DNA from 2 places in the Paenibacillus sp. 2KB_20 genome. Region 2 is predicted to be linked to the other one. Evidence: a T-box and tRNA genes for the amino acid it is inferred to sense, from the RefSeq annotation. Region 2 holds a T-box; the other holds one or more tRNA genes.
The links. The T-box of region 2 lies ahead of AB4124_RS28730 (valine--tRNA ligase). A T-box ahead of a tRNA ligase gene usually reads a tRNA of that ligase, here a tRNA-Val.
Positions count from the first base shown of each region.

Region 1: it encodes a tRNA-Val, which carries the amino acid that the T-box ahead of AB4124_RS28730 (valine--tRNA ligase) is inferred to sense. The anticodon was not compared.

Region 1 is NZ_JBFRHH010000003.1:399,380-414,454, forward strand. It holds gene AB4124_RS11200 (aminotransferase class I/II-fold pyridoxal phosphate-dependent enzyme) at 1-57, shown strand, start outside; gene AB4124_RS11205 (DUF1292 domain-containing protein) at 124-447, opposite strand; gene AB4124_RS11210 (copper amine oxidase) at 542-1,096, opposite strand; gene AB4124_RS11215 (MBL fold metallo-hydrolase) at 1,347-2,084, shown strand; gene AB4124_RS11220 (DUF3892 domain-containing protein) at 2,147-2,380, shown strand; gene AB4124_RS11225 (GNAT family N-acetyltransferase) at 2,470-2,913, opposite strand; gene AB4124_RS11230 (hypothetical protein) at 3,262-3,525, opposite strand; tRNA gene AB4124_RS11235 (tRNA-Val) at 3,661-3,733, shown strand; gene AB4124_RS11240 (hypothetical protein) at 3,833-4,024, opposite strand; gene AB4124_RS11245 (cyclic lactone autoinducer peptide) at 4,290-4,439, opposite strand; gene AB4124_RS11250 (accessory gene regulator ArgB-like protein) at 4,408-4,953, opposite strand; gene AB4124_RS11255 (hypothetical protein) at 4,960-5,571, opposite strand; gene AB4124_RS11260 (hypothetical protein) at 6,232-7,863, opposite strand; gene AB4124_RS11265 (ABC transporter ATP-binding protein) at 7,865-8,650, opposite strand; gene AB4124_RS11270 (GNAT family N-acetyltransferase) at 8,696-9,256, opposite strand; gene AB4124_RS11275 (TetR family transcriptional regulator) at 9,279-9,905, opposite strand; gene AB4124_RS11280 (L,D-transpeptidase) at 10,380-10,754, shown strand; gene AB4124_RS11285 (hypothetical protein) at 10,933-11,094, shown strand; gene AB4124_RS11290 (alpha-mannosidase) at 11,302-14,037, opposite strand; gene AB4124_RS11295 (beta-galactosidase) at 14,059-15,075, opposite strand, start outside.
Region 2 is NZ_JBFRHH010000015.1:22,948-38,022, reverse strand. It holds gene cobA (uroporphyrinogen-III C-methyltransferase) at 3-1,559, shown strand; gene hemB (porphobilinogen synthase) at 1,615-2,616, shown strand; gene hemL (glutamate-1-semialdehyde 2,1-aminomutase) at 2,650-3,945, shown strand; gene AB4124_RS28740 (RluA family pseudouridine synthase) at 3,942-4,850, shown strand; gene AB4124_RS28735 (LysM peptidoglycan-binding domain-containing protein) at 5,014-6,360, shown strand; T-box leader at 6,551-6,851, shown strand; gene AB4124_RS28730 (valine--tRNA ligase) at 6,964-9,633, shown strand; gene AB4124_RS28725 (bifunctional folylpolyglutamate synthase/dihydrofolate synthase) at 9,641-11,041, shown strand; gene murC (UDP-N-acetylmuramate--L-alanine ligase) at 11,048-12,424, shown strand; gene AB4124_RS28715 (SPOR domain-containing protein) at 12,639-14,027, shown strand; gene AB4124_RS28710 (DUF4321 domain-containing protein) at 14,155-14,397, shown strand; gene AB4124_RS28705 (Maf family protein) at 14,423-15,034, shown strand.

The DNA of each region.
Region 1 (15,075 bases), on a different contig from region 2:
GAGGACCGCAGTATCCAAAATGTTAAAGTCATCGTGGAAACGGATCCTATATTCTAAAATGGCAGCTGTAAATACAATAAACCCGGTGCGAGAGGTTCGCACCGGGTTTATTGCTTAGGAGTCTTATTCCTGGTTTGCAGCAGCGACCAGTTCGTTGTAAACCGCCTCTACTTCATTCCATTCTTCTTCGTCCTCAATATTGTAAAGAACCATTTCCTCGTTCTCTTCTTCCATACGTAGAATGACGCCGTCCGCTTCCGGATTTTCGCGTTCAAGCAAAAGCGCGTAGAGTTTCTCGCCGACATCAAATGTCTCCACAAGAACCATCTCTACTTCTTTTCCTTCTTCATCCGTCAATGTCAGCACAAACTCTTCATGTTCGTGGTCGTGGTCATGGTCATGACCGCAGCCGCAAGCATCTCCGTGTTCATGTTTGTGTTCACTCATTGAAAAAACCTCACTTCGGTTAAATTATCATACTTTCGTATCGTATCACGGATAGCTTCTCCAGGTCAATTTCTGCCAAGCGGCCAAAGGCCCATCAATTAAGTGCGGTGATCACTTTCTCTGCAACTTTCACAAATCCGTCATCCGGTTTGACTTTTACATAAAAACCTACCGAGTATTTGCCCGCCGTTTTAAAATCGTACGTGAAATCATAAGTTCGGAACCAGAAGTTATCCTTGCGATCCTTCACTTCCTGGGACTGAATATCCTTGATATTGCCCGAAGGATCCTCAATCGCTACTTTCACTGAGTGTATATCGTTGTTTAAGCTGTCCACCTGGCTAAAAACATTGAATTTCAGCTTACCCTTGTTCACGTTGCCGAATACAGTATCTCCTTTAAACAGAAAAATATGCACGTTCGGCTTGATGACTTGAACTTGTCCATTCGCGGGATTCCAATCCACAGCCCCGTCGAATTCCCGAACCGGCACATAGGTTTTGCCATCAATTAAATATCCACCATCCTTCAATTCATGACCGTTTAGCCAGACACGGACTCGCTCATTGACGGAATCTGCAAACAAAAGGGTGCTGCCACCCATTAAAGAGAGCACTAACATACATGCCATCACTTTTTTCCACTTCATATATTCATTTCCCTCCATTGGCTCATCTTGTTGTTATATGTGTATACTACATGTCAAAAAACAAGTTGCGGACAATTTTGCACTTTGTGGTAAAATTTTTTCCTCATGCAGTAAGGTCTGTGCCTATCGCGAATTATACTGCATTTCAGGGCCGATTCGATCATATAATCCGTGTAAATCAACGTGGAATTCGTTAAAATATACATTAGCATACTGGACTACATATCATATCATCAGGAGGTTTCATCCATTGACACTGACATTACAAATGCTTGGCACCGGCAGTGCGTTTGCCAAGAACTACTATAACAATAACGCACTGGTACATGACGGGAATTTCACACTTATGATCGACTGCGGCATCACCGCTCCAATGGCACTACATCAGCTGAATAAGACATTTAACGATATCGATGCCGTGCTTATCACACACATTCATGCCGACCATGTGGGCGGACTCGAAGAGCTTGCCTTTATGATGAAAATGAAATACAACCGCAAACTCCCGCTTTACATTGCTGAATCGCTGGTGGAACCGATATGGGAACATTCACTCAAAGGCGGATTATATCAACAGGGACATATCTCCTCCCTGCATGATGTATTTGACGTACACCCTCTGAAACCGGGAGTGAAGGCCCATATTTCATCAGGCATCTCGGTAGAGCTGATTCATACGCAGCATATTCCCGGCAAGGACAGCTATTCGCTTTATCTGAATGATCGGATATTTTACAGTGCTGACATGGTATTCGATCCGATCCTGCTCAACCAACTGGTGAATGAGCGGGATTGTGAAGTGATTCTGCATGAATGTCAGCTGCAAGGCCCCGGCGAGGTTCATACGACACTGGATGAGCTGCTCAGCCTTCCTGAAGAAATTCAGGAACGCACCTATCTCATGCATTACAGTGATGAGGTCGAAGCTTTCATTGGCAAGACCGGAATCATGGAATTTGTGGAGCAGCAGCGGGTATACGAATTGTAGTTCAATATAGATGAATAGTTTATGAGGGTTCCCGGGAACACTAATTCCGGGAGGCGATCTATATGGATAATAAACAACAAGAAGTCGTAGGCGTCCGTAAAAATGGCGACGGCGACATCATCGAATTGAAGCTGGATAACGGTAGTGTCGTGGACTACAAGACTGCACAACAGATGGCCAAGAATAAAGAAATCAAAAACGTGAACGTATTCCGTGGACGTGACGGAGATGAACATCTTCGTTCCAATGCGGATGGCGATCCCAGCAACAACCTGGATAATATGCCAAGCTTTTAATTCATGCCTAAAAAGACCTCGAGTCGATACTCGAGGTCTTTCCTTTTAGGACGATGGGATCATCAGCCACCTTATAGTTAAGAAGATGCCTACAGTTCCTTTTTCATACGAACATGGGGAATGCCAGCATCATCAAACGGCTCGTCCGAAATCGTCTCATACCCCAGCTTGCGATAAAACGCCTCCGCCTGCACCTGGGCATCCAGCACGGAATACTGCAGTTTCAATTCACGCGCCTGCGTTTCCAATGCCATCATCAGCACACGCCCTATCCCTTTGGATCGGAATGGCTTACGTACCGCAATGCGCTGCATTTTGGCGGAGTCCTTATTGTAATAGGTGATACGTCCAGTTGCCGCATACTGTCCCTCCGACTTGATCAGGACATGATGTGCATCGGAGTCCAGACGATCGTAATCATCAATCTCCAGGTCAATCGGAACCTTCTGTTCAAGCACGAAAACATCCTTCCGGATATCCAGCGCCTGTTGCAACTGCTCTTCGGTTGATACATTTATGATTTCTGCTGCCATTTCAACACCTCTTTATGTAGAATCAATTCCTTGTAATATCGCAGATCGAGCTATTATACAAAATAATCATTTTCCTGTATAGTATAAGCTAACGTTTTTTTGAAAGGAGCATTGCCTTTATGGGCATGGGAACCACGATATTTTGGGCTGTTATCATCTCAGCCATCATCATCTACCCTATCTTTTGGGCGATTAAAAAAGGTTATTCCCGCAAATGGGATGAGGAATAGCATCGGCCGTTTTACAGCAAATCGCCAGCTTGCCTGCCGGCGGTTTGCTCTGCTCGCTGTTCTAGCAGAAGATAAGGATATTGGTATGACCGATCTGTTATAGACATTGCTGCACCCATTACGGATGGAGATCGCGTAAGGTATCCACCGAATCCATCGGGGATACCGGCTCCAGTGATCCGCTTCCCTGCTTAGAATATACGTCCTGATCTATCGAACGTCCGTAAACATCAAGCATTACAGGCGCCGCAGGCCCATGTAGCGGCTCCAGCTGCACCGACGTTCTCTCCGAGATACTGCAACCGCTCCCTAGTACAGATACCCCCAGCAACGAGAGCACCAGACTGGCTCGATTAAAATGATGGGATTTCCCACCTGCCATGCCATTCACACTCCTCCATTGGCATAATCATGCTGTATTTAGTCTGAACCGGAATGTGATTTTTTATAACGAGAAAACCATTGACAGCCACACTGTCTGCTGGTAATATATGAATTACCTTTTTAAATATTTCATGATCTGTTAGCTCAGCTGGGAGAGCACTATCTTGACAGGGTAGGGGTCAGTGGTTCGAGCCCACTACAGATCATTACCGAAAACCCTTGATGCCATTGGCGTCAGGGGTTTTTCATTTTCGAATACTATTGCCTATTTGGGTTGACCGAGATTCTCAGCCATATTCGTTCCGTCAGGAAGCATGCGTTCCCCTTCCTTTCCCGGGTCTCCAGGACAGAATATTATGTTCATTAAACACCCGAGGTTTTCCAGTCTCCAGACACGTTGCCCGTATCCGATGATCCCGAATACTGTGTATCTGTATTTTCCGTTGGGTGATATTCCCTTTCCTGTCTTCATATATGATTTCTATGGTTTGCTCCAGGTAATTCTATACATCATGCCACCACCTCTAACCAGAACGTTTGTTTGTATTATATGCGAACATTCGTTCTTTTAGCAATGTCAATTTTACCCTGACTGCACTTGATTAAAGGAGGACGCAGCAATTTATAAATCCTGGTCATGATGACTACAGTTTAATTTGCATGATCATGCTTTGTTGATGTTGATAGTAAAAGAAAAATCCGGCACCTAGTAGGTACCGGAATTCAATAAACAGAATAATAATGGATTCATATTTAGAAAGGTTATTTCAAGAGCTCTTCGGGTGTATCACCACTATACACAAAAACAGGACTTGCAGTATTAACAAAGAATACAGCTACCACCGTAAGAGCAGATGCGATAAATGAAAATAAGCCATGCTTAGATTTGTTGATTACCGACACTTGACTCACCTCCCTTCAAATGAATTAGGCTCAGTGCCTGGATAAAGAATACTATGGATAATGTTGGTGATTGAATGAGAAAGTTCACCCCAACAATAATACAGCTAATTAGACGAAGTTTAGGATAATGTTTTCTTGGTATTCTTGATTGCTTGGCAATCTTACTAGGGGCAAATAAAACGACTAACAAAAAACTTAGGATGTTCAAAATTTGTGTAGGCAGTTCGCCTAAATCAACAAAAGACACTGCAGTAAACAAAGCAGTAGTAATAACAATACAACCAGCGCCAGTCTTAACGTGGATTCCTCCAGAGAACTGTCTTAGCAGTGCAAAACCGATCAAACCTGTAATAGCCTGCTTCATATGTCCGGTATAAATGGATATTAATAAAGTAAATGTAACAATAAATAGTATATTTAATAGAATTGCGATCGCATGCTTTAAAACTCCAACAGATGAAGGGTGTTCAGGCACTTGTCGTTTAATACCTTCCGATATCCAAAGGGCGGCTCTTTCAATCATTAATTGTCACTCCTTTGATTGGATCGCATAAAATAAGAAAATACCAAAAGTTATACCAAAAAAGAGAAGAAGAAGCCATAACCGATTAAGATAAAATAATATCGCCAATAAGATCAAAACGACTACGATGAGGGAGATTAGTAAGATGTGCTCAAATTTAATACGCAACTTTTCGAGATCATATGTAAAACCTATTGCAAACTTATACATAATCCAAGAAATGAGTAAACCCGTCACTGACGATAATAGCTGAAGTACATAGCCATCTACTTCATTGTTGTGTGTAGCTTCGATTGAGCCATACAATGATAGCATGTAAAAGGCCTGAATTAGAGCATAAAACATATACCCCAGAATGGTACATATCGCCGACCAGATAACTGGGATCTTAATAATGGCAGAAAACAAGAAAACGAAGATCAATACGGTAATGAGAGGGGCGAGAAAATCCAAGTGAAGCTCGTTGCGCATAACGAAACTTTGCAAATTGGCAAGGATCATGACAATCAACGCCTGCCATATGTACTCTGTTGTCTTAAATCTAAGCAATGTCATGATTAGTGAATAAATCGCCAGTGTTTCAAATGTTGAAAACACCATAAACCAAATAACTTCCATTCAAAGATTTCCTCCCTACACCATAAGAAATGGTTAAATGTGTGCTACGCCACTTCCCGATGTAACCTGATTACACTGATGGTTATAACGTCCATAAATAAACGATATACCGACAGACCCTCAGTTTCTATCGAGTCGTCCTAATGATGCATGTTCTTGAGGTCAATTCCGATGGCGCCTGCCACTTCTTATATGTCTGGAAACTGTGATGGAAAATGCAAAAACATTAAACGTCGTTTATAGCTCCGGCTTGGCTCAAAAATTCTAAAACAGAACAACTTAGAACTTCTTATACACCAAAACGAATTAAACCACTGAAACGTTCAATCCGTATACCAAACGAAAACCAAGCATTAGTTATCAAGAATCCACGACCTTGTGAATATGACTAATCCAGAATAAACTCAGATCCTACTATTTAACATCCTGACATCATCTAAGTTGATTATATAAGGCCCGGAAGGCATAACAACAGGTAATTAAATACATAAGTGGGGGAATCCATCATGGATTTATGCAGTGAAGAGTGAAATAGGAAGTTAATTTGCTATATTTCCATTATATACGAACCTACGTTCTTGTTCAACCACCTTTAAACGCAAATATACAATTATCTGACAAAATAAAAGAAGAGGCACCCAATCGGATGCCTTCCCCAATTTACTTATACAGCTTGGTCCATGCCATGCCATTCGCAACGAGCAGCGCGAGGATATAGGCCAACATACCATAAGGAATCGTGCTGCTTGCATAATGTAAACCACAAAGTCCACCAATAACAAAAAAGAATAACAACACCCACCAGCCATCTTTCTGCTGCGCCATATTAAACGCTTGAGAGAACGGTGGATTGCGCAGAATTGCCTTGGCTGACAAGGGAATCAACACCAATCCGGTAAGGAGTATGATGAGAATATCCGGTATAATACGGAAACCGTATACGATCAGAAACACGATCGCGTTCACAAAGAACAGCGGCACGAACATTTTGACGGCAAAAGCCTTTAAAGCCCCTTTGTATAAGGGATTCATGCTTGACATCGGGGCTGCGCCAAATAACCAGAAGGCCTTGGGTTTGCCGGAGAATTTCAGCATCATAACGACGGTGATAATCATGATGAGCATACTATGCAGTACATAGTACGACGATCCCTGGCTGATTTCCGCCAATGAGGAGTTACGGATCGTAGAGACAAAGAATAAATAAGGCAATAACACGGACAACCCAAGTGTAGGATACACCTTAAGTTTAAACTCTCTCTCGTTCTTCAGCATGCTGGCAGATAGTCGGAAACAAGCTTGCTCCGTGCGCGACCCGCATACCATTTTGGCCAAGAATCTGTCCAATCGCCCGCGCTCCCGCCCTTTTCCCGCTTCGCTGTGAGCCAGCTTCTCCAGATGCTGCTCGAACGAAGGAATATAACGGACATAGACGATCATAAGCACAATCGGGGCGAATATAGCCAGCAACGAGAGAACAGCCAGCCACCTGCTCCCCTCGCCAAACAACCACTCATACGGAGCCGCAAACCACACCGGCGGAAGCAGAATCTGCCACCAGGCCGGCTTAAATACCAGATGAAAATCAATCAGATCGAAGGAACGTATCACAAACTGATAGCCGATGGCCAGCGTAGCGGAAAGTCCAATCTGTACATAATTGATCAGATCCTTCAGTTTCTCTCCATCCCAATACTTGAGCAGCAACAGATAAACCAAGGAGGTGCTCACCAGAATGAGCATATTCATCAGTATTAACTCCAGGATATAGATCAGAAAGAACAGCACGCCATGCTTGATCAATCCCACGACCAGTGAGCCTGCTGAGAGCGCTCCGGTTAGCAGCAGCAAATAAATTCCTGCATGAATCGATCGCGCCAATCCGACCGTTCGACCGTCGATCGGCTTCGTCATCAAAATGCTGCGGTCGCGCACATCCAGCAGAACGGATGAGAAATCTGAAATCATGGAGCTCATAATCAGGAACATTAGGATCGCAGACAGGATGCTCATCGGCATTAAATATTCCGGATCGCTCCAGAACACAAACGGCGTCAGGACAAGCCCGATTAAGCCATACAGCCAGAGGGAGCTGACAAACAGGTTCTTGTCCTGCTCTTCTTTCTTCCGGTTGCTAGAAGATAATATGACGGGTGCGCGCCTCGAATCCATCAACAATTTGACATGGAGTATCCGGCGCAGCGTTTTATAGTCGACACCCAATCTCGAGATGATTCCCTGAAATCGATCCAGTATCTTCAGCATCCGAAACGATGAATCCGATCCCGCCATATCAGCTTCCCTCCCGAACGATCGATACGAACCGTTCTGCAATACGGGCATGGTCATGGAACCCCGTCAGCTGATTAAACACTTCTTCCAGGGACCCCTCATGGGAATGCTGCTGCAATTCTTTGAACGTTCCGTCCGCCACTACCCGGCTGTCAGCGAGCAGAATGATCCGGCTGCTGATTTTCTCAACGACGTCCATGATATGTGAGGAATAAAAAATCGTCTTGCCCTGGGCAGACAGCTGGGCCAGTACTTCCTTGACTACCATCACGCTGTTCGCATCCAGCCCGCTTAAGGGCTCATCCAGGAACAATAGATCAGGATCATGCAGCAGGCTCGAGATCAGCAGCACCTTTTGCCGCATTCCTTTTGAAAACGTAGCGATCCGTGAGTGATAAGCCTTTTCCATGTCAAAGCAATCCATTAATTGCTTCGCCTTATAATCCGCTGCATCATATGTAAGTCCGTACAACTCACCTATAAAAGTCAAATACTCGGCTGCCGTTAACTGATCGTACAATTCCGCCACCTCAGGCACATATCCGATTCTCCGTTTATAATCGATATTCCCATCGGAAATATCCTGACCGAATATGCGCACTGTCCCCGTGTACCCCTCAACCAGCCCAAGCATAATCTTGACCGTCGTGCTCTTCCCCGCGCCGTTCGGACCGATATATCCAATCATCTCGCCGCGGCGTACTTCCAAGTCGATACCGTTCAGCACATAACGATTATCATATTTCATGCGCAGGTCTTGAATCAATAACACTTCATTTTCAGACATGATATTATTCTCCCATTCCCTCATTGTCTTCACATACCTACCTTATTATGGAAGGGAGGGAAAATCAACCTTTTGACGCATATACTCGCTCTGCAATATCCCCATGTGTACGATGTCATGCCAGACGCCATTCCGGTACAAGCTCTGTCTGGAGCTGCCTTCCTGGACAAATCCGATTTTTTCATACAGTTTGATCGCGTTATGGTTGAAGGAAAATACCTGCAAGCTTACCCGGTGCAGATTCAGCTCCAAAAAAGCATAATCAAGCAAAAGCGTCATCGCTTCAAAGCCGTAACCCTTGCCCCAATAGGTCTTTTCGCCAATGTCGATGATACATTCCGCGTTCCGGTTCTTGGTATCGATATGAATCAATGACATGATGCCAATCGGTCTGCCGGTTTCCTTCAACTGGATCAGATAGCTCTTCGAGGAGGAAGAACCCAGGATCACCTGCTGAACGAAGTCCTTTGTCTCCTCCAGTTGATAAGTATCCAGGTTGGGACTGGTGGATTGCATCACTTCTAGGTCATTGCGCCAGGAATGGTACAGCTCCGCGTCGTTTATCGTCATTTTTCGACAAGCAAGTCTAGCAGATTCAAATAGCATTCAAAAAGCACCCTTTCCATCATCATGGTTCTAGTGTTATCGGATTTAACATTGCATTAAGAGAATGTATAAAGGTTTCCAGCTGCTCCGGCACGCAAGTCACCGTCGGTCCGAGTTGGAAGGTATCCAGCATCAGTCCGTTCAGAAACGAAATCATATAACGTGCTATGGCATCCGGTTCCAATCGTGGCCGAAACTCCCCTTGCTCCTTGCCCTTCCGAATGACCCGGCCCATGGCCTCAACGGTCAGCTGATAACGTTCAGTTATATAGGGATACTCCTTCTTGGCATGAACATAAGAGGAAGACAGGAAAAATTCCGCCCTGGCCAATACAAGCGAATGCTGGATTAGCGAAATATCACCCTGCTGTTTCTGAACCCAGTCCATCAACTGATTCCATATCGGATATTGCGGATCCGGTTCAAAAAAACCGAGCGTCTCTTGGTCGTCAAAACGCAGAACCTCTATAAACACATGCTCCACATTATCAAAATACGCATACACGGCTCCGCGGGACATGCCCGCTTCATCCATAATGTCCTGCATCACGGTGTGGGTGTAGCCCTTTCTGATAAAGACACGCCTGGCTGCAGTCAATATTTCAAACTTCTTCTCCCGTTTATATTCCTCACTAACCCTTGGACACATAAGTCATCCCTCTTTCCGCCCTTTAACATCAATATCGATTCCATGAACTTCACCTCAATACAAACGACAGAAATGTCGTTTTTTAACTCATTTCATCATAAACGACATTAGTGTCGATTTCAAGTGGTTGCCATAATGAACACGAAAACCCTCTTGAAGAAATCCCTTCAGGAGGTCATTTGCGTACAACCAAGCCACGATCCGATATTCGATAGAATGTCCCCTCCGCGCCCTTATATCTCTCTTTGAAAACAACTTGTTCTATTTTTCGGCTTATGCACATTTCCGTCAACATTCGCGAATAGCTGCATATATATGGGGGAGAACGAAAAGAGGTGATCGGACATCATTAAGGGCATCAGCCGCATACTGATCTTCACCTTACTGCTGGTTTTCTTTTTCCCCGCCGTATCCCAAGGCGCTTCCGGACAGAAGCTGGACAGTAAGTACACCAAGTACGCACAGTTTATCGTCATTGATAAATCCACCAACAAACTGACGTATTATGAAAAAGGTAAGGTCATAAAAACATTTCCCGTCGCTACAGGCAAAAAACCCTCCTATACGCCGGAAGGCCTGTTCAGAATTCACGAAAAAGTGAAGAACAGACCTTACTACAAGGAAGGCATCAAGGGAGGAGACCCGCGCAATCCGCTTGGGGATCGCTGGCTCGGCATTAATGTGAAAGTGAACGGTAGAGTTAGCTACGCGTACGCCATACATGGAAACAACAACGCCAACTCGATCGGCAAGTACGTGTCGGCAGGTTGTATACGGATGCATAATAAAGACGTACGCTGGCTTTACGACAAGGTGAAAATGAGTACCCCCGTCCTCATCCAAAAATAAGAACGCAAAAAGCCAAACACATTTCATGTGTCTGGCTTTTTTAAATTGGACGTATAGGAACCATACTCCGCTCCATTCCTCAAGTTCATTCCAATTCTTTGAATAACAGGTATGTAACCATCTTGTATAGGATAACTTATCATTATATTTGTTATCAACCATCTAAGGGGGGATTCACATGGACATCCATTCGGAGGAATATAAAATTGCCTCACTCAATGGGAATGAAGGTACCTTGAAAGCGATTGAAGACGCCGAGACCAAGATTGCCGAGCTTACAGGCAAAGATATCACCCTGATTGCTTACGAGAAAGACCAAAACCAAGGGAAAAATCAATAATTAAGCCGAGTACAATAAAGAGCTGCCCTCCAGCCGTCCGCAAAGACCTAGGGAGAGCAGCCTTTTCATTATATATATTTCAGAGCGTTCAGGAATCTGCCTGTCATTAGGCAAGAGGAGCAAAGCCCGATCCCTGTAATTTCGGAATCGGGCTTTGCTGGACCGGGATGTACAACAACATTCCCAGCGCTATATCATAATAAATGCTTACTTGACCGAAACTTTAACGCCCAGTGTTACGATTTCGTGAGGCTTAACCGGCTGCGTGAAGCTTCCATCGCCATCAAAGCTTTGAACCGCTCCCTCTACTTCCAGAATAGAGCTCTTATACACACCCTGGGAAGGTAGAGAAGATTTCAGCTTCAGCTCAGTATCCGTGCCTGCCATATTGAACCAGCGCAGCATCAGATCCCCGGTCTTCGGATTCACTTTCAGGGAAGAGAATGCAAGTTCTTCATGGCTCCATTCAAACGGTGCGGAAGTCGATGCGACAGCGCCGGCATGAACACCGGTCTGTGCAACCGTCCATGGGATTTGGAATTGGTAAGCCTCGGCGTATGCGCCTGACTTCATGCCGTCGCCCTGATGCGGAATGACCTCCATACGTACCGTATGCACGCCGATGCACTGAGCTTCAGGCGTAGGGAAGTACCCCCAGTCACCGAGCTCGCCTACGGAACGAAGCAATGTAACAGCGATGGTATTCCGGCCGTCACGCAGGACTTCATATTCATTCAAGCCCTGGTTAGCTACCGTCAATCCTGCAGTAGCTGTCGAGACATCAACGAATGCCTGTTGATGAGCCGTATAGCTTGGATTCTCCCATTCGGCAGCAGGTTCATTATCCCGAGTTGCCACTTCAAACATGGAATCCACGTTATGGGACGATGCCAGCAGATCCGTTGGGAACAATGCACGCACCCGATGATCCTTCGCTTGATTATCCATTGTCGCTTCGATCTCCACGCCTTTACCGCTGCGGTTCAGACTGATTACGGTACGAATGCGCATTGGCACCATTTCGCTCGATCTTTGCGCTTTGCGGTTCGGATAATAGATGAGCTCATGCTGCTCTTCATCCAGCTTGCTGTCCGCCATAGCCGGAATGGACCAGTTATGAACGATTTCAATGGATGCGCGGTAAGGCGTATCTTCCAGAACCGAAACTTGGGCGGTTTGGCCCTTCGTGGTCAATGCTGCTTCGCCATCCGGCTGTTTGTACATATATTCATTACCGATATCTCCGGTATTTTCATAGACGCCCAGATCCCGGTATACTTGTCCGTTCTTTTTATCCGTCAAGGAGAAGGAACCATCCTCAGCGATCTCAATCTTGATCAGCTCATTCTCCATCACATTGGACTTACTAATTAAGGATGCTACCTCGGCAGGCTTCACTTCGCTCTTCACCCAAGCATAAGTAGTTAAGCCCATTGCTGGGATCGCGCTTGCCTCGAAGGTAAGTCTCACACGGCGGCACATATACGGCTGGCGGAAACGGTCATCCGGCAGATCGTATCCGAACTGAAGACCCAGATCCTCAACGGTGCAAGGCACAGCTTGGCCTTGAGCGTTAACCAGCACACGGCCGGACAAGTCAATTTCTTTCATCCGGCGGCTGGTTTCCTCCAAAGAGTAACCTTCCCGGAAATAAAGGCGTTTCGCGTCCAGCTCAATGCTGACCGTACCGCTGCGGCTCCATCCCGTCGTATTGAATACAACAAGCGGCAGCGGATCGGATCCCCATTGTTCGAAGGCGGTTGTGTCAACCGCATCGGCAATGACGCGAACGCTATCGTCCACGATATTTTCAGCCACGTGCGCACTTTTCTCAAAGCGGGTCACCATCTCGCGGTGAACTTCGTCAACGCTGCAGCCGCAGATGCTGTCATGCGGATGATTCTGCATCAGCGTCTTCCACGCATAGGTGAACAGATGATGCGGATACTCCTTGCCGAGCAGGCTGGCGTAGGATGCAAGCGGTTCGGCCACTTTTTCCAGCAAGGTCTGGCCGCGCTGGTTCATCTGCTTCAGGTATACGCGTGCCGAAGCGGTATTCACAAGTGTACCCCATCCATCGGTACGCTGACTGCGCAGCTCTCCTTTTACGGAGGAAAGATCTTGCGGCAGCTTCTCCCGAACGGCTGTCAGGTAATCGTCAAAATTGGAATGAATGAATTCCGTATCCGGATACAGCTTCTTCGCTGTACGGATGCCTTCCGGAAGATCGGTCTGTATCGGCTGATGGTCACACCCGTTCATATAGAGCAGCTCAGGTGTGGAAGCATACTTCTCGGCATCCGCCAGCTTGCGGTCCCAGAATGCCTTCGCTTCCGCTTCATCAACGGGAACCTCGTTACCGTTACTGTACCAGTTGGCAAACAGGATGCCCAGCACCTTGGAGCCGTCCGGACCTTCCCACATCAGCTCTGAGAATGAAGACTCATAGCCGCTGTCGGAGACGGTATTGTTAAAGCCCGTTGGCTTTACGCCCCGGCCGAAGAAGGCATTATCAATGCCGGACTGCAGCATCAACTGCGGAATTTGGCCTGTAAGTCCAAATGTATCCGGGAAATAACCGATTTTGGCAACCGTGCCATATCGCTCGGCATCCTGGTGTCCTATCTGCATATTTCTCACGTTAGCTTCACTGCTCGTGAGGTAGGCATCCTGCAGAATGTACCATGGACCGATAATGATGCGTCCGTCCGAGATCAGCTTCTCAAGCTGCTCTTTCTTCTCAGGTCTTACCTGCAAATAATCTTCGATAATAATCGTCTGGCCATCAAGGAAAAAGCTGCGGTATTCCGAGTCCTTCTCCATCGTCTCAAGCAAGCTGTCCATGAGCTCGATCAGCCGCACATGGTGCTTTTCATACGGTAAATACCACTCGCGGTCCCAGTGAGTATGCGAAATAATATGTGCTTTTCTGGATTGATCCATCTCTGCTTAGTCCCCCTTATGTTAGCCCTTCGATACTGTGATTTCGACCTCATCCGGGCGGTACACCGATAACAGGTCACCGCTTGCATCTACTGCAAACAAGATCGAACGATCCGCTTCCAGCACGAATGAATAGATGAGTCCTGTTGAAGGATCTTTTACCTCGACGTTCGTGTCCCACGATTGCTCCGAGCCGAATACGAAGAGTGCTCCTTCTTCAAACGTTACCTTGCGTCCATATACGCCGGAATGTTCTCCGCCTTGATTCCAGATGAGCCCTGTGTCGGCAGCAGATAGCTCCAATGCATACCGATATAAAGCCGAAATGGTGTCGATTCGATCATTCAATTCGACAGGAAGCGGGCTCCAGAGAAGACGTCCTGCCCCAAGCTTCACGTCCACGATGGAATCGCCAGCCATATCGGCCGGTTTCGCCCCGCTGCCTGCCGGAATTTCTTTGGTCAGCTCGGCAATCTTCCGATGTCCATACGATGCAGACCATGTACGGTCCCCAATGCGCAAGCTTTCTTCCCGGCGCACATTCGCCAGCTTCCGCTCGCCCAGCTCCTCTGTCATTCGATCGACCTGATGCCAATATGCATCCAGACCGATTGGACCCGTCAGAAGCAATGTAGCTCCCGTTTCCTTCACGATATCCATCAACTCAGCAAACGCCTGGTCATCGACATTGTGCGCGCTCGGCAGAATGATGAATTTCACCGGATGGTTACGCAGCGAGCTTAAATCATACTCCCCGACAGCACGGAACGGCACGTTCAGCTCGTAAGCAAGCGCGCGCGTCGCCTTAGTCGTCGCTTCAAAAGCGAGCTTCCGGTTCGAGAAATCGTTCGAATAAGGGAAAATGACCGCGGTTTCTTCCAGCTTCCGGCCTTTAAACATGTCCCGGATGTCTTCCATGAAGGCACCGAAATCATACGACACATCCGCTTCCGGTTTCTCCGTGCCGTCAGCGCGGACAGCTCCGATATGCGATTCATTGGCATTATCCATGTAGAAATTCGTGTTCCAGATCCAATG
Region 2 (15,075 bases):
GGATGGCAGGCAAGGTTTATCTCGTGGGAGCAGGACCGGGCGATGCACGCCTGATCACGATTAAAGGCAAGGAATGCATTGAGAAGGCAGATGTCGTGGTGTACGACCGATTAGCCAGCCCTCGGCTGCTGCGGTGGATGAAGCCCGGAGCGGAGAAGGTCTATGTAGGCAAGCTCCCCGATCGGCATACGATGAAGCAGGAGCAGATCAATCAGCTGCTGGTTGATTATGCTTTGGAAGGCAAGACGGTCGTCCGTTTAAAGGGCGGCGATCCAACCATCTTCGGTAGAGTAGGCGAAGAAGCGGAGCTGTTATACCGTCATGGCATCTTGTACGAGATTGTACCGGGGATCACCTCAGCGATCAGCGTTCCGGCTTATGCCGGGATTCCGGTGACGCATCGTGACCATGCTTCATCTTTATCCATCATTACCGGGCATGAAAGTCCCGAAAAGCTGGACCGGATGATTCAATGGGATAAGGTGACCAATGCAACGGGGACTTTGATTTTTATGATGGGTGTGGCCAAGATCGGCTATATCAGTCGTCAACTGATCAAACACGGCAGGCCGCCAGAAACCCCGGTGGCTCTTATTAGATGGGGAACCCGAGCGGAGCAAGATACGCTGACGGGGACGCTGGCGGACATCGAGGACAGAGTCAAGGCAGCGGATTTTCAGCCGCCTGCCGTCATCGTTGTTGGGCAGGTGGTGCTTCAGCGGGAGCACCTGAAGTGGGCAGAACGGCTGCCTCTGTTCGGTAAACGAGTTCTGGTCACGAGGGCCCGAAGCCAGGCCAGTGCATTGGTATCCCAAATCGAAGAGCTCGGCGGAGAGCCTTATGAATTTCCCGTCATCGACATCGTCATGCCTTCGAAGGACGAAGTGCTTGCTGGCGTTCAACAAGCACTGGACAAGCTGAGTACGTATGACTGGGTATTCTTCACCAGCGTGAACGGAGTCGAATTCTTTTTCCGCCACTTGAAGGAGAATGGGCGCGATATTCGTTCCCTAGCCTCTGCCCGCATCGTCGCGGTTGGTCCAGCAACAGCCCATGCTCTTGGTAATTACGGCATAGCCGCTGAAGTCATTAAGGAGCGGTACCAGGCGGAAGGCATTATCGATGCTTACGGTTCAGAGCTCAAGCCTGGTCAGCGTGTGCTGCTGCCTCGGGGCGATCTGGCACGCAAGTGGCTGCCAGAGAAGCTGACGGAAATGGGGCTGCTCGTGACGGAAGCCGTGATCTATGAGAACGTGCTGTGTGGTGAGGACGATGATGAGCTGTTGAAACTGCTTCAAGATGGCGGCATTCACGCCGTTACTTTTACCAGTTCCTCTACCGTTACCAATCTGCTGAAGGCGCTGAAGGGGATGGGCGTAGCAGATCCTGCCGAACTGTTAAAAGGATCGACGATTGCTTGCATCGGACCTTTGACCGCCCAGACGGCAGAGGAAGCCGGTCTGCACGTATCCCTCCTCGCCGAGGAAGCGACGATCGACAGTCTGGTGAAGACCTTGTGCATTTGGAATGAGAACGATCCACGCCGCGTTGGGCCATAATATCCTTTTCTTTTAAATACATGATCAAAAAGTACATCATCAGGAGGTATACGTCATGAGTTTTCCAATCGTACGCCATCGTCGGCTGCGTCAAAATGCCGGCATTCGCAGCATGGTCCGTGAGACCGTGCTTCATACGGAGGATCTGGTTCAGCCAATCTTCGTTACCTATGGCAGTGGAGTGAAATCCGAAATTTCCTCGATGCCGGGGGTCTATCATTTTTCGCTCGATACCTTGAAAGAGGAAGTAGACGAAATCGTAAGTCTAGGCATTCCTGCTGTGCTCCTGTTCGGAATTCCTGAGACCAAAGACAGCGTAGGCACATCCGGTTTTGCGGATGACGGGATTGTCCAAGAGGCTACCCGTCTCATCAAGTCGTGGTATCCCGATCTTCTGGTGATTGCTGATACGTGCCTGTGCGAATTTACCGACCACGGCCACTGCGGTATGGTGCATACCTTTGAGCGTGACGGTCACACCTGCGGCGATGTATTAAACGACGAGTCACTGGAGCTGCTCGTTCGTACAGCGGTTTCCCAAGTGAAGGCGGGAGCCGATATTATTGCACCTTCCAATATGATGGACGGTTTTGTTCAAGCCATTCGTTCCGGACTTGATGAAGCCGGATTTTATAACGTGCCGATCATGTCTTACTCGGTTAAGTACGCTTCGGCCTTTTACGGACCTTTCCGTGAAGCTGCCGATTCTGCTCCGCAGTTCGGCGACCGTAAAACCTATCAGATGGATCCGGCCAATGTGAGAGAGGCGCTTCGCGAGGCGGAGACGGACGTGCTGGAAGGCGCCGATATGCTGATGGTGAAACCAGCTATGGCCTACCTTGACGTTGTCAGATTGCTGAGAGACCAGTTTGATCTGCCGATTGTCGCTTATAACGTAAGTGGGGAATATTCCATGATTAAGGCGGCTGCTCAGCAGGGATGGATCAGTGAGCAGGCGATTGTGATGGAGCTGCTGACGGGGATGAAGCGTGCCGGTGCGGACATTATCATCACGTATTTCTCGAAGGATGCAGCACGCTGGATGCGCAGCAAGTAACCAATAACGACTAAAGAGTTAGGAGTGCATCGTATGAGCCAAGATATGCGGAAAGAAGAATTATCGCGTTCTGCTTTTGAAGAAGCGAAGTTATACATTCCCGGCGGTGTCAACAGTCCGGTACGTGCGTTTAAATCTGTGGGATTAACGCCGATTTATATCGATCGCGGAGAAGGCAGCCGCGTATATGATATCGATGGCAACAGCTTTATCGATTACGTAGGTTCTTGGGGACCGCTGATTATGGGCCACGCGCACCCTGAGGTCGTTGAAGCACTTCAGGAGACCGCTGCGAAGGGGACCAGCTTTGGTGCGCCAACCCTGTTGGAAACGAAGATGGCGAAGCTCGTCTGCGAGCGCGTGCCGTCGATGGAGGTTGTGCGAATGGTGAATTCCGGTACGGAAGCTACCATGAGCGCCATCCGGCTGGCGCGCGGTTATACCGGGCGCAGCAAAATCATCAAATTCGAAGGCTCTTATCACGGTCACGCCGATAGCCTTCTGATCAAGGCGGGATCGGGCATCGCAACGCTGGGTCTTCCCGATAGTCCCGGTGTCCCTGAGAGCGTGGCTTCCAACACCATTGCCGTTCCTTATAATGACTTGGAGTCGGTAGAGCTTGCCTTCAAGCGGTTCGGCGAAGAGATCGCCGCAGTCATTGTTGAGCCGGTGGCCGGCAACATGGGCGTGGTACCTCCACAGCCAGGGTTCCTGGAAGGACTCCGCAAGGTCACTTCCGATTATGGTACAGTGCTTATTTTCGACGAGGTCATGACCGGATTCCGCGTGGATCTAAACTGTGCGCAAGGACGTTATGGCGTTACGCCGGATTTGACATGTCTGGGCAAGGTGATCGGCGGCGGTCTGCCAGTCGGTGCTTATGGAGGCAAGCGTGAGCTGATGGATCAGATTGCTCCGGCAGGGCCGATCTATCAAGCAGGAACGTTAAGCGGAAATCCGCTCGCCATGGCGGCCGGCTACACGACTCTAAAACTGTTGACGCCTGCTATCTATGAACAGCTGGAGGAACGAGGAGCCCGCCTTCAGGCCGGATTTGAGCGAAACGCTAAGGAATTCGGGATCCCGCTTACGATCAACCGGATCGGGTCCATGGTATGTCCTTTCTTCACGAATACGCCGGTTGTCAATTTTGATACGGCCAAGACAAGTGATCTGGATCGTTTCCGTCAATATTTTGCAGCGATGGTAGAAGAGGGAGTCAGCGTACCTCCTTCCCAGTTCGAGGGCATGTTCATCTCGGGAGCGCATACGGTGGAAGATATCGATGCCACCATCGAAGCCAACTACAATGCCTTCAAGAGCCTATGAGTTACGGGGGCAATTGGAGCAAACGCGGCGAATGGCTGGAGATGACGCCGGGCAAGGCGCTGTTAGGTCAGCCGGATCGGAACGAGGCTGCTGCCAAGTGGCTTATGGAAACGGTCGGTATGCCCGAGAAGCTGTATCGCAAGCTTCATCATGAGCAAGGGATACAATGGAGAGGGGACCGGCTTCGGCTGGTCCTTTTTCCTTATCGGGATTACGGCATCGAACCGAGATGGCAGAAGCTAGATGTATTGTACGAGGACGATTTCTGCCTGGTCGTGAACAAACCGGCCGGCATGGCGGTCCATCCGGACAACGAGAGCACGGAGACGACGCTGAATCATGTGGTAGCTGCGTATTACGAAGCCGAAGGCATTCATACGGCAGTCCGGCATATTCATCGGTTGGATAAGGACACAACAGGTCCCGTACTGTACGCCAAGAATGAATATGCGCAGCTAAAGCTTGACGAGGCCATGCGGGAGAAGAAGATCGTCCGGATTTATGCGGCTATCGTTCAGGGGAGGGTCTCGCAGGATCTGAAGAGAATCGATTTGCCGATAGGCAAAGACCGCTATCACGCAAGCCGCCGGCGGGTTTCATTAACCGGGCAGGCTGCGATCACGCATATTCTCTCATCTGAAGTGTATCCAAAAGCCAGCCTGCTGCAAATTCGTCTGGAAACCGGCCGTACGCATCAGATCCGGGTGCATCTAAGTCATATGGGACATCCGCTTCTGGGAGATTCCTTATACGGAGGACCCGAGACGTTCCCGCGCCAGGCGCTGCATGGCAAACGTCTGTTGTTTACTCATCCTCTCTCGGGCGAGAGTATCGAGGTGGAAGCGCCCTGGCCTCAGGATATGTTGGAGTTAAGAGAGCAAATCATAGAGTCAGCAGGCCGTTAAGAAAATTTGAAAAATCCTGAATGAACCGGTAACTTTCACGCACAATTCGCAAAAAAGTCATGCTCTCCTATTTTCGGCATATAGATAAATTGAGTGGCAAAACTTAGGCTCATGCCGTGATAACAGATCACGGATAGTATATGCCAAAAAGGAGGACATTCCCGTGTTTGACCAGTCCTACGGATTGCGGTTCGATATTTACGAGCGTATTAATTTAACGGAAGATTTGCCGGGAATCGATGAATTGGAAGAGGCGGAGTTGATCCCGCACATTCAGGTGATCAGTCAGCAGGACCAGGCCACGCTTCGGGGTCATCTGCTTCTTGCAGGCCTGTATAAAGGTGACACCGAAGCCGGAGAGACGGAGCCGCTCGAACACTGGATTCCGGTCGAAATCACGGTCCCGCTGAACCGGGTATCATCATTGGATGACATCGCGGTCGAGATCGAGAATTTTGACGTGGATTTGTTATCTAAACGCAGCTTGAACATTACAGGGGTTCTGTCGCTCAAAGGAATTCAGGCAGCGGCTCCGGGAGCCCGTGACCAAGTATGGGCCAATGAGGAATTCACAGTGGTACATGCTCCTGAAGCGACAGATTATTCGAACGGGGAGCAGCAGTTCGCAGCCAACCCGTATGACCAGTTTCAAGGCGGAGCCAACACTGATGCGAATTCGGCTTCACCTTCTTACTTCAACGAGGCTCAGCCCCAAGCCCAAGAGTCCGGGACGGATGCACGCACACAGCAGTATCTGGCATCCTGGGCGCAGTATGAGAACCAAACTCGGGATTCACAGGCCTCGGACAGCACCCTAAGCATCTCCGGTGCGACTGAAGCCCGGGATACGGTCGAATATGCCTTACATAGTGAGACGGAAGCTCAGGCAGCTGAGCCGTCGATTCCAAGTGTATGGCAATTCGAACGGGCTGCCTCCCAGCCGGAGCCGGTGCAGGAAGATTCAGCAGCCGGTTTCCCTGGTGTCACTGAGCGTAAGGGCGAAGAAGTTGAAGCCGTACCGGTGCTGGAATCACCGGAAACGGAGGAAACCCAGCCTGTTTTTGCTGAGGAAGCAGTACCTTTGGAGGATATGGATGATATAACGGAGGAGGTTTCCGTTAAAGTTGAAGAGGTTCCGACCAAACCGGAGTTAAAGGTGGCCTTCAACTCGAAGAACAGCAGCACAAACAGCACATCGGGTGTAGGCTTATCTTCATTGCTTCAATCGAGCAGAACGGTTCAGGATCAAGCCGCTCGGGACGAGGAAGAAGAGGCGGAGGAATTGGTTGATTCGGCTTCGGCCGAGGATGTGGAGTGGAAGAGTCTGTTCCTGGGTAACCGCCGCGAGGAAACGCCGTTCCGCAAGGTCCGGATGTGCATTGTACAGCGTGAGGAGACACTCGACGAGATTGCCGAGCGTTATCAACTGACGCCGCGGGAGCTTTTGTTATATAACCGCATGTCCGAGCAGAATGTGGAAGAAGGACAGGTATTATACATTCCCCAGTAATCGGTGGGGGGAGCAATTGCGTAAGAAAAAGCAGGTCAAGGTAGGACATCCTTGGCCTGCTTTTTCAATGTATAAGATTTATTGATTCGGCAGGTATGATGTCTAAATCGATCGGAAACACTCGAAATATTGACTATATGCAACAACCACGGTATATTTGAATAGAATATGTACAGGTATTTCATAAGCTAGAACAACGTTGAACGGGAAGAGTAGGAAGGTATGGCCTTCAGAGAGCGGAATTGCTATCAAGCGCTGTGAGATTCCGCAGGAACCAGCTTGCCGAAGTCACCCCGGAGTTGCGGACTTGAGATAGAGTAGGGATCGATTGCTACCCTGGTTAGAGTTCGCCGGCCGCAGCCGTTATCTGCGTAAAGTGTCGTGCTTGATCGTAAGCCTTTCATGTTCTTCATGGGAGGACACGGTTGATGAATTATTTATAAGCACGAAACAAAGGTGGTACCGCGAGAGAACAGTCTTTCGTCCTTTGAGGACGAAGGGCTTTTTTTGTTTCATGCCAAACATTGATATTCATGCCCACGCCCGGAGGCTAAAACATTTCGGGTTGGCAAAACTGATTAACAGTATCGGAGGTACGAAAATATGGATCAAAAACAAAACCAATCCCAGTTAGAAATGCCGACGACGTATGATCCGAAGGCAGCTGAACAAAAATGGTATCCGTACTGGAAGGAAGGCGGCTTCTTTGAAGCTGGCAAACGACCGGATGCGGAGCCGTACACGATTGTTATTCCTCCACCAAACGTTACGGGAATGCTTCATATCGGCCATGCGCTTGACTTTACGCTGCAGGATATTCTGATTCGCGTAAAGCGGATGCAGGGTTATGATTCGCTGTGGCTGCCGGGCTCTGACCATGCGGGCATCGCTACGCAAACCAAGGTTGAGCAGAAGCTTCGCGAGGAAGGCGTTACCCGATACGATCTGGGACGTGAAAAATTCCTTGAGAAAGTGTGGGAATGGAAGGATCTATATGCGAATACAATCCGTGACCAATGGTCCAAGATCGGCCTGTCCCTCGATTACTCCAGAGAACGTTTCACGCTCGACGAGGGGTTGTCGGACGCGGTTCGGGAAGTATTCGTTAAGCTCTATGATAAAGGGCTCATATATCGCGGTAAACGCATCATCAACTGGGACCCGGCTGCCCGCACGGCTTTGTCCGATATTGAAGTGGAGTACAAAGAGGTCAACGGCCATTTGTATCACTTGCAATACCCTCTGAAAGACGGCAGCGGCTCCATTACCGTAGCAACCACCCGTCCGGAGACCATGCTTGGCGATACGGCGGTAGCCGTTCATCCGGAAGATGAACGCTATAAAGACATGATCGGCAAAACATTGGTCCTGCCGATTGTCGGCCGCGAGATTCCGGTTATTGCCGATGAGTACGTTGAGAAGGACTTTGGCAGCGGAGCGGTTAAAATTACGCCGGCGCATGATCCGAATGACTTCGAAATGGGTCAGAGACATGACCTGCCGCAAATTACCGTGATGGATGAATCCGGGACGATGAATGAGTTTGCTGGTAAGTACCAAGGTCTTGACCGGAGCGAATGCCGCAAGCAGATCGTAAACGACATGAAGGAATCGGGCGTATTGCTCCGCATCGAAGATCATGTCCATCAGGTTGGCCATAGCGAGAGATCCGGTGCGGTGGTTGAGCCTTATCTGTCGACGCAGTGGTTCGTTAAGATGCAGCCGCTTGCGGAAGCAGCTGTGGATGCGCAGAAATCCGGCAAGGGCGTTAACTTCGTGCCTGACCGCTTCGAGCGAACCTACCTGCATTGGATGGAGAATGTACGCGATTGGTGCATTTCCCGTCAATTGTGGTGGGGCCACCGGATTCCGGCCTGGTATTCCGAATCGACGGGCGAAGTGGTTGTTGCCATGAATGAAGAGGAAGCGCGCGCGAAGCTTGGCAAGGATGATCTGAGACAGGATGAGGATGTGCTGGATACCTGGTTCAGCTCCGCATTGTGGCCGTTCACGACCATGGGCTGGCCGAATCTGGACAGCGAGGATTTCAAACGTTATTATCCAACGAGCGTTCTCGTGACGGGTTATGATATTATTCCGTTCTGGGTATCGCGGATGATCTTCCAAGGGCTTGAATTTACGGATCAAATGCCGTTTAAAGATACGCTGATCCATGGTCTGGTCCGGGATAGCGAAGGCCGCAAGATGTCCAAGTCGCTCGGAAACGGTATCGACCCGCTTGAGGTTATTGAACAGTATGGCGCAGATGCCATGCGTTATATGATATCGACCGGCAGTACGCCGGGTCAGGATCTTCGTTTCCGCTGGGAACGCGTGGAACAAGCGCGTAACTTCGCGAACAAGATCTGGAATGCGTCACGTTTTGCGCTCATGAACCTGGAGGGCTTCACGGCGGCGGATATCGACATTTCCGGAGAGCTGGGAACGGCCGACAAGTGGATTTTGCATCGTTTGAACGAAACTTCCCGCGACATTACGCGTCTAATTGATGCCTACGAATTTGGCGAAACCGGTCGACTGCTCTACAATTTCATCTGGGATGATCTGTGTGACTGGTATATCGAGTTTGCCAAGCTGTCCCTGTATGGCGAGGATCAAGCGGCCAAGAAAAAGACGCAGTCGGTGCTTGCCTATGTGCTGGACCGCACGATGCGTTTGATCCACCCGTTCATGCCGTTCATCTCCGAAGAGATCTGGCAGCATTTGCCGCATGAAGGTGAGACGGTGATGTTGGCTTCATGGCCGACCTATGATGAGGCGTTTGAGAATACGGAAGCCGTTACCGAAATGAACCTGCTGATGGATGTCATCCGCGCTGTACGTAACATCCGGGCGGAAGTAAACGTACCGATGAGCAAAAAAGTGGAGCTGCAATTAAAGCCGGTAAGCGAGCAAATTGCCAGCATTATCGATCGCAATGCGGATTATATTTGCCGCTTCTGCAACACGTCGGAGTATCAGTCCTCCCTTGCGCTTGAGGCGCCGGATAAGGCGATGACCGCTGTGGTTACAGGTGTTGAAATGTATCTGCCGCTTGCCGGGTTGATCGATATCGCTCAGGAGATCACGCGTCTGGAGAAGGAAATTCAGCACTTGAACAGCGAAGTCGAGCGTGTGGAGAAGAAGCTGAACAACCCTGGTTTCGTATCGAAAGCACCGGAAAAGGTGATTGAAGAAGAACGGGCGAAGCTTGTGGATTACTCGGACAAACGCAGTAAAGTGATCGCACGCATCGAAGAATTGAGAGGCTGAGGGCAAGATGAACTTGGACCAGAAGGTGAGAACGATGGTTGATCATTCGGGAGCAGCTGTAGCTCCGTTCCATACCTATGAGGAAGCGGTAGCTTGGATCAATGGGCTGATTCCGTTTGGAATCCGCCCTGGCATGGATAGAATTCAGCGATTGATGGAGCTGCTGGGCCATCCGGAACGGCGGTTGAAATTTATTCACGTGGCCGGAACGAATGGAAAAGGCTCCACATGCGCTTTTTTAACAAAGGTTTTGCTTCAAGGGGGATTCACGGTTGGCACCTACACTTCTCCCTATATTACGAAGTTTACCAATCGGTTTCAGTATAACGGCGAGGACATACCGGAAGAGACGCTGCTGGCGCTCGCGAATCGCTTAGAGCCACTTGTAGCCGAAGTGGCGAGCTCCGGGCTTGGATCGCCCACGATGTTTGAGGTGTCCACCGCCCTTGCGATCCTGTATTATGCCGAGGTATCTTATCCGGATGTAGTGGTATGGGAGACGGGACTTGGCGGTCGCCTGGACGTGACCAATATCGTTCATCCCATCATTTCGGTGATCACGAATATCGGGATGGACCATACCGACGTTCTGGGTGACACCATTCAGGAGATCGCCACGGAGAAGGCTGGCATTATCAAGCCTGGAGTCCCTGTGGTGAGTACGGTAACTCAGCCTGAGGCTGTCGAAATTCTGAAACAAGCGGTAGAAAAAAACCGTACAAGTCTGTATCTCGTAGATGAACAATTCTCCTATGAGCGACTGCGCGGGGATGAAGAAAGCCAGACTTTCCGCTTTAAGGGCCCGTTCCGGGACATGGATCTGGACATCTCGATGCAAGGCGAGCACCAATGCGCCAATGCTGCGCTTGCCATGATGACGCTGGAAGTGCTTCGCCAGTACATGGCTTTTATCGTGGATGAAGAAGAATTACGTACAGGGTTTAAGGATACTTTCTGGGCGGGAAGACTGGAACAAGTACAGTCCTCCCCGCGGATTGTTCTCGATGGTGCGCACAACCCCGAAGGGGCTGAAACCTTGGCCAAAAGCTTGCCGCAGATCTATAAGTATCGGAAACTGAACTTAATGATGGGAATGCTGGCAAATAAGCATCATGAATCGTATTTGCAGCATATACTGCCAATAGTGGATACGCTTATCCTGACTGAACCGGATTTCCGGAAGAAACTGGACGCCAAGGCGCTTGGTGACATCGTAGAGCAGGTAAGGGAGAAATACGCCAAACATACACTGCAAATCATCATAGAACCAAATTGGAAAAACGCACTTGAAGAGTTGAAGTCACGGACGGAAGCGGAGGATCTTGGGGTGGTGTCGGGCACGTTGTACCTGATTGCCGACGTGCGTTCCAACCTCCTGGGCCTTTCCGATTCTGAAAAAGGTTGGTGATATCTGTTGAATACATCGGAACATGTTCATTTTATAGGAATTGGCGGCTACGGGATGAGCGCCATTGCAAGAGTTATGCTGGAGATGGGTTATAAAGTCACGGGTTCTGACGTGGCATCGCAAGAATTGACAGAAAAGCTGGCGGCCAAGGGCGCCAAAATATACATTGGACATACCGCCGAGCAAGTCCAGGGCGCGGACCTTGTGGTTTACTCGACGGCATTGTCCAAAGACAACGTGGAGCGGGTCGAAGCAGAGAAGCTGAACATTCCTGTCCTTCACCGTGCGCAGATGCTGGCGCGTCTTTTGAACGAACGCAAAGGAGTCGCCGTAGCGGGTGCGCATGGTAAGACAACCACTTCATCCATGATTGCGCTCGTGATGGAAGAATGCGGAGTCGATCCGACATTTATCATCGGCGGGGAAATCATGAATGTTGGCACCAATGCCAAAGCCGGCGAAGGCGAGCACGTGGTGGCCGAAGCCGACGAGAGTGACGGTTCATTCCTTCAGTACCACCCATGGCTCGGCGTTGTTCTGAATATTGAGGCCGATCACCTGGAGAATTACGAAGGGGATTTCAATCGTCTCAAGGCAGCTTATGTACAATTCCTCAGCCAGATTAAGGCAGACGGGACGGCCGTGGTTTGCGCGGACGATAACAACATCCAGGCTATTTTGCCTGACCTTAAATGCAATGTGACCACATACGGCATTCATGCTGATGCGGAGTATACGGCAACGAATCTGGTGCTCGGCGACCGTCACGTCAGCTTCACGATGCTTCATAACGGAATGGAGCTGGGCACCGTGGAACTGTCCGTACCGGGTAAACACAATGTCTACAACGCAATGGCTACGGTGATATGCTGCTTGAAAGGCGGAATCTCGTTTGAAGCGATTGTAGAGGCCATTGTTAAGTTCAACGGTGCTAAGCGCCGCTTCCAGGTGCTTGGTGAAGCAGAAGGCATTCTGGTGATTGACGACTATGCGCATCATCCGACGGAGATTGAGGCTACGATCAGTGCTGCTAAAGCTACGGGCAAACGGATTATTGCCGTATTCCAGCCGCAGCGGTATTCGAGGACCTTTTTCCTTCTGGATGCGTTTAGTCGCGCGTTCGGAGAAGCCGATGAGGTGATTATCACCGATATTTATTCTCCTGCCGGCGAGAAGCAAATCGAGGGTATCAGTTCCGGTAAGCTGGTTGAGCTGATTGTCCAGAACAGTAATGCCGGTGCCCGCTATTTGCCTACCAAAGAGGATGTTCTGAACGATCTCAAAGGTCGTGTAAAAGAAGGCGATCTGGTTCTCACGATGGGGGCGGGCGATATTTGGAAAGTCGGCGCTGCTTTAGCAGAGTCTATTAAAGGCAAGAAGTAAATGGATTGCGCGCATGCTTTGCTGCTTCGCTGCAGCAGGGGATTGCATGGGCTTTTGTCTTTCGAACGGAGGCAAAGCGAGCGGAATCGCTAAGTATAACAGGCTGATCAAGATGTTTTCTTGATCAGCCTGTTTGTTTTGTTTTTCGCACACTCATAAGTTGCCAAGCTTGATCATATAGCTAGGTGTAGAAGGACAAGTGAGGTGTGTGGATATGAATAAAGCACGGATGACGATTCGTTTTGATCACGATCCGCCGAAGGACAGTCATAAGGATCATATGCGTGAGGAACGGGATCCGTATCAAAAAGTTCCAGCAAGACGCAATGACCAAGTTGATGACCGCCATCTCGTATTCGACGAGTTTGACACAACGGCGCCAGATCGGTTTGCCGATGCGGGCACTTCGTTCGAACCTAGGAGCAGTATGCAGCATGATCATCTACGCGTCGTTCCGCCTCTCCGGGAGGAGGGGGAGACCCCGAATGTGAACGGTCAAGGGTGGAGAACCTCGCGTCATAACCGGTCCAGGGGCCGATTAGCTGAGGAAAGACGGCGTCTGGATCATATCGACGGCGGGTCGTTTGGTGACGGACCTGAACATAACGATACATATGACGATATGCGTGAGCGTAAGGAACTCTATGACCTTCATGATGACGTGTATCCCGGAAGAGTGGCCCCCGAAGCGAACGACTCCAACTGGAATCTCGGGCCTGAGGCGGATCTATATGAGTCATCTGCTGATGACTACAGTTATTATCGCTCACGCAAACCTACCTCCTTCTGGAAAATGGCTGTGTCTGTGACAGCGGCTGTTGTTACGGGTTTGCTGTTTGGGTATATGGTGCTGTCTATGTTTAACGGCGGTAAAGCAGGTGAGGATCCAACATCGGGACAGCTTGAAACCAATGATGCAGTGAATCAAGCCCCGGCTGATTCCTCTGGTGTAACGGGTGCAACCATCGCACCTGATTTAACTGAATCGGCTGTTCACATTCCAGGTCAAATCTTTTATATGCTTCAGTACGGTGTGTTCAGCACCCCGGAACGGGCTGAGCAAGCGAAGGGGGAGCTGCTGCAGTCCGGTATTGCCGCCGGTGGAGATTCGGATGAGGAGAACCGGGTGTATGCGGGCATTTCACCAGACCGCGAGCAGGCCAAGCTGCTCAGCAATCAGCTTAAGGCCGAAGGCGTCGAATTATACGTAAGAGAAATCGCGCTCCCTAATATAGAGTCAGCTGTCTTTGCGGGCGAGGAGCAGACGCTGACGGACTATTTTACGATCAGTGGGCAACTGGTATCGGAGCTTAGTAAGCTATCGGCATCGCTGCTGGGGAAGGAGGCGGGCGCGGTGGCGCCGGAGAATATGACTGCGATCACAAATCTGCACCAGCAGTGGATCCAATCGATGAAGTTGCTGTCCGCCGGCTTGGGTCCGGAGACCGGGGCTGTGCTGCCGGCGATGGAGCAATCCATGAACAGTTCAATCACTGCGCTCTCCGAATATAACAAAAATCAATCCAAGGGGCATTTGTGGGAGATTCAAACAGGTATGATGAACTATGTCATGGGCCAAAAGAAACTCCTGGATGGCCTATAAATTCAAATTTACGTAAAATCCGGCTTGGAACTGGAAATAGTTCCCCCTGCCGGATTTCTGTTTGTATTGCTTATCGATTCACCGTATAATAATTAGGGTGTCAAAATATGGCGAGGGAAGAGGATGCATGAAGAAAAACAAAGGAATGCTCATCTTGTTTTTGCTGCTGGGGTGGCTGACGGGAACATGGCTTGCTAAGGCGCTTCAGCCTGTCAAGGCTTTGTCGTTTTTAACGTCTACTACACCGATTAAGTGGTCGCCTCGCGCTGATTTTGACATTATTCGTTATGATATTAACCTTGAACTTAACTTTTGCCTGCTCAGTCTGCTCGGCATTATAGCTGCACTTTGGTTATACCGCAGGCTCTAAGACATGACAAAGGAGATTATCCCCCTTGAATGAGAAGAGAAACCGCCGTATCATATTGGCCTCCACCTCTCCTCGGCGTCAGGAATTGGTTGCCTCCCTTCGTATCCCATTCGAGATTATGCCTAGTGAAGCTGATGAGGACACCCCGCAAGGGTGGTCGCCAGAGCGAATTGTGGAGTCACTGGCACTACGTAAAGCGGAAGCGGTTCTCCGAAAGCTGACGGATGATCCGGGAGATGGTATCATTGTGGGAAGCGACACGATTGTAGTTGTAGATGATCATGTCCTCGGGAAACCGGAGGATCATGCTGACGCGGCAAGGATGTTGTCCATGCTTCAAGGACGGGCTCACCTCGTGTACACGGGCGTGGCTTGTGTTGATCGGGAATCCGGTCATACAAAGGTTGCCCACCGTGTGACAACCGTAAAGATGAAATCGTTAAGTGATGATGCGATCGCGGCTTATGTAAAGAGCGGGGAACCTGCTGACAAAGCAGGCTCGTATGCGATTCAAGGCTTGGGTGCAACCATCGTGGAAGGAATCGAAGGCGACTATTTTAACGTTGTCGGCCTGCCGCTTTCTCTGCTGTCGGACATGCTGTCTGAAATGGGGATGGATGTACTCACCGATTCATAGATATAGAACAACGGCATGCGAAATGTAGGGGAATCCTGAAG